2 regions of the Verminephrobacter eiseniae EF01-2 genome follow, and region 2 is predicted to be linked to the other one. Evidence: predicted binding sites of a transcription regulator. Region 2 holds the regulator's gene; the other holds the start of a gene.
The links. Region 2 encodes HrcA, which represses chaperone genes, less so after heat shock. Its sites were predicted from a motif close to TTAGCACTCNNNNNNNNNGAGTGCTAA; they were not measured.

Region 1 (5,996 bases), 1.7 Mb from region 2:
CGCCGCCCTGACTTTGCCGGCGCCGCCGCGCCCGCCTCGGCTGCGCCCGGTTGCAAGCCCCACACCCACAATCACCACCCCGTTCATGCCCATGCGTGTGCTTGTCTACAAAGATCTCGATATCCGCCGTGTCAAGACGGCATTCACCAAAGTGCGCGCTGCGATCGAAGCGGGCGACCTGCGCAGCGCCGATGTCAAAAAGCTCGCACCGACGCCGTACTGGCGCGCCAAACTCGATTACGCCAACCGCCTGTTGTTGCAGTTCGTGCGCCATGGCCAAGAGACCGTCTGCTTGGCGCTGGAGGTGATCGAAAATCACGCTTACGACAAGTCGCGCTTTCTGCGCGGCGCCAGCATCGACGAATCGAAGATCGAGCGCGAGCCTGTGGTCGCCAATCCTGCCGCGCCCGACGGCAAGGCCGACAGCATGTTGCAGTTGCGCTGGATGCATCCGAGCCGGGCGGAGTTCGAACTGCTCGACAAGCCCATCGTTTTTGACGACGCCCAAGAGGCGGTGCGCCGCTTGCCGGCGCCGGTGGTCGTCGTCGGCTCGGCGGGTTCGGGCAAGACTGCCGTCACGCTGGCCAAGCTGCGCGAGGCCGAAGGCCATGTCTTGTACGTCACGCAGTCGGCCTATCTGGCGCAGTCGGCGCGCGCGCTCTACGATGCCCATGGCTACGAGAATGCGGCGCAGGAGGTGGAGTTTCTGAGCTACCGCGAATTCGTCGAGACTTTGCGCGTGCCGGCTGGCCGCGAGGTGACATTCACGGCCTTTTGCAACTGGTTCGACCGGCATCGCCAGACGCTGCGCAGCCAGTTGGGCGATCTCGATGCGCATGCCTTGTTCGAGGAGTTCCGGGGCGTGCTTGGCGCCAGCGCGCAAGGCCCGCTCGATCTGCCGGCATACCTGGCTTTGGGGCCGCGCCAGTCCTTGCTCGCAGCCGCCGAGCGGGAGGCGGCGCACAAGCTCTTCGCACGCTACCGCCAGTGGTTGCAGGAGTCGCAACTGTTCGACTTGAACCTGGTGGCCCATGAATGGCAGCGCTTGGCCGCGCCGAACTACGACTTCGTGGTGATCGATGAGGTGCAGGACCTGACCAATGTGCAACTCGCGCTGGTGCTGGCCTGTCTGAAGCGGCCCGGGCAATTCCTGCTGTGCGGCGACTCCAACCAGATCGTCCATCCCAACTTCTTCTCCTGGGCGGCCGTGCGCACGCTGTTCTGGCACGGCCTGGCGGGCGAGGCGGCGCAGCGCCAGGCATTGTCGGTGTTGCAGGCGAATTTTCGCAACACGCGCGCGGTCACCGATCTGGCCAACGCCTTGCTCAAGATCAAGCAGGCGCGCTTTGGCTCGATCGACAAGGAGAGCAATTTCCTGGTCGAGAGCGCTTCGCCGCAAAGCGGCCAGGTGCGCCTGCTGCCCACGCACACGGCCACGCTGCGCGATCTGGATGCGCAAACCAGGGCCTCGGTGCAGCATGCGATCATCGTGCTGCGCGATGAAGACAAGCCGGCGGCGCGCGAGCATTTCCGCTCTCCGCTGGTGTTCTCGGTGCACGAGGCCAAGGGCCTGGAGTATCCGCATGTGATCCTCTACACGCTGGTGTCCGGCCAGCGCGCCGCCTACGCCGAGGTCTGCGATGGCGTCGCCCAGGCCGACCTGCAAGTCGAGCAACTGGCCTACAGCCGCGCCCGCGACAAGGGCGACAAGTCGCTCGAGCTGTACAAGTTCTACGTCAACGCGCTGTACGTGGCGATGACGCGCGCGGTTGCCACCTTGGTGCTGGTCGAGTCCGACACCAGCCACCCCTTGCTGGCCCTGCTCGGTCTGCAAGTCGCCGAGACCTCGGCGGCCCGCAGCGCAACGCCGGTGCAGACCTCGACACGCGACGAATGGGCGCAGGAAGCGCGCAAGCTCGAACTGCAAGGCAAAGAGGAGCAGGCGCGCGCCATCCGCGAAACCTTCCTGCAAACCAAACCGGTGCCGTGGACGCCATGGTCCGAAGTCGCGATGCGCGAATATCTGCCCCGCGCACTCGACCGCACGCAGCCGTCGAACAAACCCCGCCAGGCCCTGCTGGACTACGCGCTGTGGCATGGGCAGCAGGTCTGGATCGGACAACTGGCAAAACAGGCACAGTTTGCGCCAGCGCTGCGTCTGGCACCGGGCGGCGACCTCGACAGGGCGGTCGCTTGGCGCGAGACCGCCCTGCTGCGCCAGCGCCACTTGCAGCCCTATGCCGCGCGCAATTTCAAGGACTTGCTGCGCCAGTGCGATCAGTACGGCGTCGACCACCGCGGCCCCACCGGCGCCACCCCGCTGATGATGGCCGCGCGCGCCGGCCACCTGGCCTTGGTCGAGGCGCTGTTGGAGCGCGCCGCCAACCCGTTGCTGACAGACGAATTCGGTCATACGCCGTGGCTCGCGGCACTGAACCGGGCGATGGAAGATGCGCCATTCGCGCAGCAGTCGATCGGCATGCTGTTTGACCGCATCGCGCCGCCGGTGCTGGATGTGCAAACCGATGCCCGCTTGGTGCGGCTGGAGCGCCATCAGGCCGAGTATTGGATCCTGAGCCTGATGCTGGCCGGCCTCAAGACGCAGTGCACGATGTGCGTCAAGCGTCCATACAGTCCGTACCGATGCGCCGATGGTTTCTTTGCCGAGGAACTCGGCACGACCTTGGTCTGTTTGCCCGAGTACCTGTGGAAAGCACAGCGGCACAAACGCAGCTACCTCAACCAGGTGCTGGCGCGCGCCGAGATCAACAGCACCTATCTGCCAGCGCGCCGCCTGTGGGCCAGAACCACCAACGGCCACTACCTGCCCAACCCGCAATTGCAACTGCGCACCCATGCCGACGGTGACGCGCCGACATGGCGCCCGGTGTATGAGGTGCTGAATCTGGCCTGGGTGAATGACGGCACCTCCCATTCTGCCCCCGACTTCGCTGGCGCCGGGTGGTCGCTGCGGCCCCCCGTGGCGGCGGCGGCGTCGCCAACGTAGCGCGAGGATGCGGAGGAGGCCGGTGATTGACGGCGGTTCCTGGCGCCACCGCACAGCGCGGCCTGGCGCATCCAACGCCCAACGCCCAACGCCCAACGCGCACCCGGGGCAGTGCTTTACTCCAGAGCATCGATACGACCCAATGAGAATCAGGCCCTGAAGCTACCAAACACATAGCATACAGACGGGGCGAACGCAAATTTCGACAAATTTGCGTGCCGGCAGTGCGCGGCTGTCTTGAAACGGCAATAAATGCCCGTATCATTAGCACTCTCCGCTGGGGAGTGCTAAAGCGCTTCCCCTGTCGGGAGTTTGGTGGCGCCGGGATGGCCTGGCGCCGAGTGATTGATTTTACTGACAACAGGAGCAATGCAATGAACCTTCGCCCTCTGCACGATCGCGTGATCGTCAAGCGTATTGAAAGTGAAACCACGACCGCCTCCGGCATCGTGATCCCTGACAACGCCGCTGAAAAGCCCGATCAAGGTGAAGTGCTGGCCGTCGGCCCTGGCAAGAAGAACGACAAGGGCGAGTTGATCGCCCTGAACGTGAAGGTCGGCGACCGCGTTTTGTTCGGCAAGTACTCGGGCCAGACCGTCAAGGTGCACCGCGACGAGTTGCTGGTCATGAAGGAAGACGATCTGTTTGCCGTGGTCGAGAAGTAATTCCGCCCCGTTCCCAAGCAGACTTTTTACTCAATTCGGAGATATCAAATGGCAGCAAAAGAAGTGGTTTTCGGCGGCGAAGCCCGCGCTCGCATGGTCGAAGGCGTCAACATCCTGGCCAACGCGGTCAAGGTGACCCTGGGCCCCAAGGGTCGCAATGTGGTGATCGAGCGCTCGTTCGGCGCCCCCACCGTGACCAAGGACGGCGTGTCCGTGGCCAAGGAAATCGAGCTCAAGGACAAACTGCAGAACATGGGCGCGCAGTTGGTCAAGGAAGTGGCCTCCAAGACCAGCGACAACGCCGGTGACGGCACCACCACCGCCACCGTGCTGGCACAGGCCATCGTGCGCGAAGGCTTCAAGTACGTGGCCGCCGGCATCAACCCGATGGACCTCAAGCGCGGTATCGACAAGGCCGTGACGGCGCTGGTGGCCGAACTGAAGAAGGCGTCCAAGCCCACCACCACCTCCAAGGAAATCGCCCAGGTCGGCTCGATCTCGGCCAACGCCGACGAGACCATTGGCAAACTGATCGCTGACGCGATGGACAAGGTGGGCAAGGAAGGCGTGATCACCGTGGAAGACGGCAAGTCGCTCGAATCCGAACTCGATGTCGTCGAAGGCATGCAGTTCGATCGCGGCTACCTGTCGCCCTACTTCATCAACAACCCGGACAAGCAAGCGGCCCTTCTGGACAACCCCTTCGTGCTGCTGTTCGACAAGAAGATCAGCAACATCCGCGACCTGCTGCCCACGCTGGAGCAGGTGGCCAAGGCGGGCCGTCCGCTGCTGGTCATTGCCGAAGAAGTCGAGGGCGAAGCCCTGGCGACGCTGGTGGTGAACACGATCCGCGGCATCCTGAAGGTGGTGGCCGTGAAGGCCCCCGGTTTCGGCGACCGCCGCAAGGCCATGCTGGAAGACATCGCCATCCTGACGGGCGGCAAGGTCATCGCTGAAGAAGTGGGCCTGACCCTGGAGAAAGTGACGCTGGCCGATCTGGGCCAAGCCAAGCGCATCGAAGTGGGCAAGGAAAACACCATCATCATCGACGGCGCCGGTGCCGCTGGCGACATCGAAGCCCGCGTCAAGCAAGTGCGCGTGCAGATCGAGGAAGCCACCTCCGACTACGACCGCGAAAAGCTGCAAGAGCGCGTGGCCAAACTGGCCGGCGGTGTGGCCGTGATCAAGGTCGGCGCAGCCACCGAAGTCGAAATGAAGGAAAAGAAGGCCCGCGTCGAAGACGCGCTGCACGCAACCCGCGCAGCGGTGGAAGAAGGCGTGGTCGCCGGTGGTGGCGTGGCCTTCCTGCGCGCCAGGCAGGCCATTGGCGGCACCATCAAGGGTGACAACGCCGACCAGGACGCCGGCATCAAGCTGGTGCTCAAGGCCATCGAAGCGCCGCTGCGCGAAATCGTGAACAACGCCGGTGGCGAAGCCTCGGTGGTGGTCAACGCGGTGCTGGCCGGCAAGGGCAACTATGGCTTCAATGCAGCCAACGACACCTACGGCGACATGCTGGAGCTGGGCATTCTCGACCCCACCAAGGTCACCCGCACGGCCCTGCAGAACGCCGCTTCGGTGGCCTCGCTGCTGCTGACGACCGAGGCCATGGTGGCCGAAGCGCCGAAGGACGATGCGCCTGCCGGCGGTGGCGGCATGCCTGGCATGGGCGGCGGCATGGGTGGCATGGGCGGCATGGACATGTAACTGCCAGATCGGTGTGCCCGCGCAGGCACACTGCGCCCAACGAAAGCCCGCAGGTCTTACGGCCTGCGGGCTTTTTCAATGGGGCTTCATTTCTCGTGCGGCTGGACCCACCAGTACGCCAGCAGGAGCCACAAGATGGGAACGATCAGCAGCAGTTGCCACCAGCCCGAGCGGCCAATATCGTGCAGGCGACGCGCCCCCACGGCCAGGCCCGGCAAGAACAGCGCCCAGTAAACGAGGGTCAAAACCAGTTCCAGATATCTGACATCCCCTCCCAGCATGACGGTCAAGAGCGCGGCGGCGAGCATGGCCAGTATCTGGAACAGAAAAAACCACCAGAACTCCGAGCGCGATGCCTTGCCCGAAAAGGTCGCGTACTGCCCCAGGCAGCTGTTGACGGCCGAAAGAAAGTCCATGGGAGATGCCTCCATCGAATGCGCGTTGCGAACGGTTGCCTGGCCCATCCCGCGCCATGCCAAGACGAACCCCGGTCACGGCACCAGCGCCACATGTGGCAATCTGGAAGCTACATATTTTGATAGCTCAAGGCAATGACTGAATCTGCGCCAGCGGCTGATTTCATTCAGAAGAACCCGGGCCGGCATTGCGCAGCGCAT
Region 2 (5,996 bases):
CGCTTGCGGGTAGCGCGATCGGCAGCAGGCCGTTCTTGAAGCAGTTGTTGAAGAAGATGTCGGCAAAGCTGGGCGCGATCACGGCCCGAAAGCCGAACTGCTCCAGCGCCCAGGGCGCGTGCTCGCGGCTGGAGCCACAGCCAAAGTTCTTGCGCGCCAGCAAGATGGCGGCACCTTGGTAGCGCGGCTGGTTCAGCACGAAGTCGGGGTTGGGCCGGCGGCTGGCCGGGTCCTGGCCGGGCGCGCCATGGTCCAGGTAGCGCCATTCGTCGAACAGGTTCTGGCCAAAGCCGGTTTTCTTGATCGACTTCAAAAACTGCTTGGGAATGATCGCGTCGGTATCGACGTTCTCGCGGTCGATCGGGGCCACGAGGCCATGGAGTACCGTGAATTTCTGCATGGTGGGCGTCCTTCGGGCGTTCTTGCGGGGGTGCTCATTGTGCGGCCCGCTCGATCGCGTTGCCGGCTTCGCCTATGTCCTTGCCCACTCCTTTGACGGTGTTGCAGCCAGCCAGCAGGCAGGCCAGCGCGAGGGTGAGGGCGATGAGGGTGGCGCTCCTGGTCATGGCGTGCCTCCTTTCAGGCAAATGCGCGGATATCGACGAAATGGCCGTGCACTGCGGCAGCGGCGGCCATCGCGGGGCTGACGAGATGGGTGCGGCCCCCGGCGCCCTGGCGGCCCTCGAAGTTGCGGTTGCTGGTGCTGGCGCAGCGCTCGCCGGGCTCCAGGCGGTCGGCGTTCATCGCCAGGCACATCGAGCAGCCGGGTTCGCGCCACTCGAAGCCTGCGGCCTTGAAGATGTGGTGCAAGCCCTCGCGCTCGGCCTGCTCCTTGACCAGGCCCGAGCCGGGCACCACCAGGGCCAGTTTCACATTGCCCGCCACTTTGCGGCCGAGCTTGCGGACCACGGCGGCGGCGGCGCGCATGTCTTCGATGCGGCTGTTGGTGCATGAGCCGATGAACACTTTGTCGATGCGGATGTCGTCGATCGCCTTGCCGGGGGCCAGCCCCATGTAGCTGAGCGCGCGCTCGATGGCGTCGCGCTTGCCGGCGTCTTTTTCCTTGTCCGGGTCGGGCACGCGGGCATCTATGCCCAGCACCATCTCCGGCGAGGTGCCCCAGGTGACCTGCGGGCCGATGGCGCTGGCGTCGATCCGGACCACGGTGTCGAACGGGGCATCGGCGTCCGAGTGCAGCGTCTTCCAGTACGCCACGGCCTGCTCCCATTCGACGCCGTCGGGCGCGAGCGGGCGGCCTTTGACGTAGTCGATGGTCTTGTCGTCGACCGCCACCAGGCCGGCGCGCGCGCCGGCTTCGATGGCCATGTTGCATATGGTCATGCGGCCTTCCATCGACAGGCTGCGGACGGCCGGGCCGGCAAACTCGATGGTGTAGCCCGTGCCGCCGGCGGTGCCGATGTGGCCGATGATGGCCAGCACCAGGTCCTTGGCCGTGATGCCCGGGGCGAGATGGCCTTGCACCTGCACCAGCATGTTCCTGGCCTTTCTGGCCAGCAGCGTTTGCGTGGCCAGCACATGCTCGACTTCGGAGGTGCCTATGCCATGCGCCAGCGCGCCAAAGGCGCCGTGGGTCGAGGTGTGGCTGTCGCCGCAGACCACGGTCATGCCGGGCAGGGTGGCGCCGTTTTCCGGGCCGATCACATGGACGATTCCCTGGCGCTGGTGCATGAACGGAAAGAAGGCCGCAGGCTGGAGCTGCGCCATGTTGTCGTTCAGCGTGGTGATCTGCTCTTTGCTGACCGGATCGGTGATGCCGTCATAGCCCCGCTCCCAGCCCGTGGTGGGCGTGTTGTGGTCGGCCGTCGCGACGATGGAACTCATGCGCCAGACCTTGCGGCCCGCCACGCGCAGGCCCTCGAACGCCTGGGGGCTGGTGACTTCGTGCACCAGATGGCGGTCGATGTAGAGGGTGGCGGTGCCGTCCTCTTCGGTGTGGATGACATGCTCGTCCCAAATTTTGTCGTACAGGGTGCGTCCCATGGCGTGGCTTTCCTGGTTCAGGCGGGTGGCCGGGTTTCGGATTTTAGTGTTCGGGGTGCTGCTGGCGCGTATGGGCGCAGGGCACATGGTCGCGCACTCCATATGCCGCGCACGCGGTTCGGGCCACGATCATGGCGCGGGGTGGATGGTGGGCCGTGCTGGATTCGAACCAGCTACCAATCGATTATGAGTCGACTGCTCTGACCAATTGAGCTAACGGCCCTGGTTCTGCCGGGTTCTTCTGCCGCCGGGCGAGCGCCCCATTGTAGGGGGCTTTATTTGCGGTGGCTCAGCGCGTTGGACAGCAGCCGCGAGGTGATGTCCACGATTTGTATCATCCGGTCGTAGGGCATGCGGGTCGGCCCTATCACGCCCAAGGTGCCTACCATCGTGCCGTCGACCTCGTAGGAGGCGCTGACCACCGAGAGCTCCTCGAAAGGCACGACCTGGCTTTCCCCGCCGATGTAGATGCGCACGCCTTGGGCCTGGCTCGATATGTCCAGCAGCCGCAGGATTTGCGTCTTTTGCTCGAACAGATCGAAGGCCCGGCGCAGGTGGTCCATGTCGCTGGAGAAATCGCTGACCGCCAACAGGTTGCGCTCGCCGGAGATCACGACTTCATCCTGCACATCGGATAGCGCCTCCGAGCCGACATTCACTGCGGCCTGCATCAGCGCCGCAATCTCATTGCGCAACATGTCCACCTCCGACTTCAGACGCTCGCGCACCTGCTCCATCGCCAGGCCGGTGTAATGCGAGTTCAGGAAATGGGAGGCTTCGATGAGCTGCGCCTGCGAATAATCGATATCGGTGAAGATGACCCGGTTTTGGACATCGCCCTCGGGCGAGACGATGATGACCAGAAAGCGCCGCTCCGAAAGCCGCAAAAACTCGATGTGGCGGAACACCGAACTGCGGCGCGGCGCTATCACCACCCCCACGAACTGCGACAGGCTGGAGAGCAACTGCGCCGCATTGGCGATGACCTTTTGCGGCTGCTCGGGCGCCAGTTCGGGCGCGGTCAACGGGTCGCGCTGCACCGTCAGCATGGTGTCGACAAACAGCCTGTAGCCGCGCGCCGTGGGTCTGCGGCCTGCCGATGTGTGCGGGCTGGCAATCAGCCCCAAATCTTCCAGGTCGGCCATCACATGGCGGATCGTCGCCGGCGAGAGGTCGATCCCGGACGCCTGCGACAGGGTTCTGGAGCCTACGGGCTGCCCATCGGCGATATAGCGCTCGACCAAGGCTTTGAGCAACAACTTGGCACGGTCATCCAGCATGGGGGGATTTTAATGATGTAATTTCGCGATGACGTCCAATTTCCGCCATGTTGCCCTCATTGGCAAGTACCAGGCTTCGTCCGCAGGCGCCATCGGTGAGAGTTCGCGCCAGGCGCTCGACGGCATTGCCCGGTTTTTGCAGCACCAGGGTTGCAGCGTTGCCATCGAGGTGGAAACGGCCAGCAATACCGGCTTGCTGCACTACCCGTCGCTGACGGTCGAGGACATCGGCGCCCGCTGCGATCTGGGTCTGGTGGTAGGGGGCGACGGCACGATGCTGGGCATAGGCCGCAGGCTGGCCCGGTTCGGCACGCCGTTGGTCGGCATCAACCAGGGGCGCCTGGGCTTCATCACCGACATCCCGTTCGATACCTACCAAGCCACCTTGCCCCCGATGCTCGAAGGCGACTACGAGGAGGATTCGCGACCGCTGATACAGGCTTGCGTCATGCGCGCCGGGCAGGTGGTGTTCGAGGCGCTGGCGATGAACGATGTGGTCGTGAACCGGGGGGCGACCGCCGGCATGGTGGAACTGCGCGTGGAGGTCGGCGGCCGCTTCGTGGCCAATCAGCGGGCGGACGGGCTGATCATCGCATCGCCCACCGGATCGACCGCTTATTCGCTGTCCGCTGGCGGCCCGATGCTGCATCCGTCGATTCCTGGCTGGGTTCTGGTTCCGATCGCGCCGCATACCTTGTCCAACCGCCCCATCGTGCTGTCGGACGCCACCGAGGTGGCGGTCGAAGTCGTCAGCGGCCGGGATGTCAGCGCCAGCTTCGATATGCAGTCGCTGGCCTCGTTGCTCCATGGCGACAGGATTTTGCTCAGCCGGTCAGCGCATTGCGTGCGCTTTTTGCACCCGCAGGGCTGGAACTACTTCGCCACCTTGCGCAAGAAACTGCGCTGGAACGACGGAGACCCCTGACCATGGCGCTCAGACGAATCACGCTGCGTGACTTTGTGATCGTTCAGGCCCTGGAACTGGAGCTGGATGCGGGCTTCACGGTGCTGACCGGAGAGACCGGCGCCGGCAAATCGATACTGATAGACGCGCTGCAACTGGCACTGGGCGCGCGCGCGGAGGCGGGCGTGGTGCGCGAGGGGGCGCACAAGACGGATATCTGCGCAGAGTTCGACTGCCCGGCCCATGTGCTGCCGTGGCTGCAAGAGGCCGGCTTTGACGGCGACGATCTGTTGCTGCTGCGGCGCACGGTAGATGCGCAGGGCAAGAGCCGCGCCTGGATCAACGCCACGCCGGCCACCGCCGCCCAGTTGCGCGCGCTCGGCGACATGCTGCTCGATATCCACGGCCAGCACGCATGGCAAAGCCTGACCCGCCCGGAATCGGTGCGCGGCCTGCTCGACGCTTTTGCCGCAGTCAGCGCCGCCGAGACCGCCGCCCGGTGGGCACAGTGGCGCGCGGATCAAAAAGCATTGCAGCAGGCCAGCCAGGCCCAGGCCGGTTGGCAGCAAGAGCGTGAGCGCCTGCAGTGGCAAATCGGCGAAGTCGACAAATTGGCGCCAGCGGCTGGCGAATGGGATGAGCTCGATGCGCAGCACCGGCGCCTGTCGCATGCCCAGGCGCTGGTCGATGGGGCCGATGGAGCGATCCGGAGCTTGCAAGACGACGAGAGCGGCGCCCTTGCCGGTCTCGCACGCGCCCATGCGCTGCTGCAAGCCCAGGAACATATCGAGCCGGAGTTCGCCAACCTGGCAGAGATTCTTTCATCGAGCCTGGCGCAAGCCAGCGATGTGCTGCGTTCGCTGCAATCGTACCTGCGGCGCGCGCCGCTCGATCCTCAGCGCCTTGCTGCGCTCGATGCCCGCATGTCGCTGTGGATGGGCCTGGCCCGCCGGTACAAACGCCCGCCGGCACAACTGCCCGCGCTGCTCGACGACTGGAAAGCCCAACTGCGCCAGCTCGATAGCGCCACTGATCTGGAGCCACTGCAAGCGGCACAAGCGGCCAGCGCCAAAGCCTATCAGGCGGCCGCGCGGGCGCTGTCCGTGGCCCGCGCCAAGGCTGCGCCCCGGCTATCGACGGCCATCACCCGGGCCATGCAGGGCCTGGGCATGGAAGGGGGAAAGTTCGAGGTCGCGGTGAGCAAGGCCCAGGAGCCGGCCGCCCATGGCATCGACGAGGTGGCCTTCCTCGTTGCCGCGCACCCGGGCATGAGCCCCCGGCCGGTTGGCAAGGTGGCCTCGGGGGGCGAACTGTCGCGCATCTCGCTGGCGATTTCGGTCACGACCAGCGAACTGGGCCTGGCCCCTACGCTGATCTTCGATGAAGTCGATGCCGGCGTCGGCGGCGCGGTCGCCGAAACCGTGGGCCGGCTGATGCAGCAATTGGGCCAGGCGCGCCAAGTGCTGGCCGTGACCCACCTGCCCCAGGTGGCGGCATGCGCGCACCGGCACCTCGTGGTCACCAAGCAAAAGGGCGCAGCCGGCACCAGCAGCACGGTGCTGGCCGTGCAAGGCGAGCAGCGCATCGCCGAGATGGCCCGCATGCTCGGCGGAGAGCGCGCGACCGAGACCACGCTGGCCCATGCGCGCGAGATGCTCGGCGCCGCAGGCACGACCCGGCAAACCCGGCAAACCCGGCAAACCTCGCCAGGGCAAGACTGATGGTGCTGGAAATCGTGCTGATCACAGGCATGTCGGGATCGGGAAAATCCGTGGCCCTGCATGCGCTCGAAGACGCCGGGTATTACTGCG

Region 1: a site for HrcA is predicted at 3,272-3,298, ahead of VEIS_RS12505 (co-chaperone GroES). Genes of this name have one in related genera too.

The regions. Positions count from the first base shown of each region.
Region 1 is NC_008786.1:2,896,202-2,902,197, forward strand. Features, by position in the region: gene VEIS_RS12500 (AAA family ATPase) at 92-3,007, shown strand; gene VEIS_RS12505 (co-chaperone GroES) at 3,382-3,672, shown strand; gene groL (chaperonin GroEL) at 3,721-5,379, shown strand; gene VEIS_RS12515 (DUF805 domain-containing protein) at 5,466-5,795, opposite strand; gene eda (bifunctional 4-hydroxy-2-oxoglutarate aldolase/2-dehydro-3-deoxy-phosphogluconate aldolase) at 5,959-5,996, opposite strand, start outside.
Region 2 is NC_008786.1:1,167,839-1,173,834, forward strand. Features, by position in the region: gene leuD (3-isopropylmalate dehydratase small subunit) at 1-400, opposite strand, end outside; gene VEIS_RS05160 (entericidin A/B family lipoprotein) at 435-566, opposite strand; gene leuC (3-isopropylmalate dehydratase large subunit) at 580-2,001, opposite strand; tRNA gene VEIS_RS05170 (tRNA-Ile) at 2,148-2,224, opposite strand; gene hrcA (heat-inducible transcriptional repressor HrcA) at 2,277-3,281, opposite strand; gene VEIS_RS05180 (NAD kinase) at 3,310-4,206, shown strand; gene recN (DNA repair protein RecN) at 4,209-5,906, shown strand; gene rapZ (RNase adapter RapZ) at 5,906-5,996, shown strand, end outside.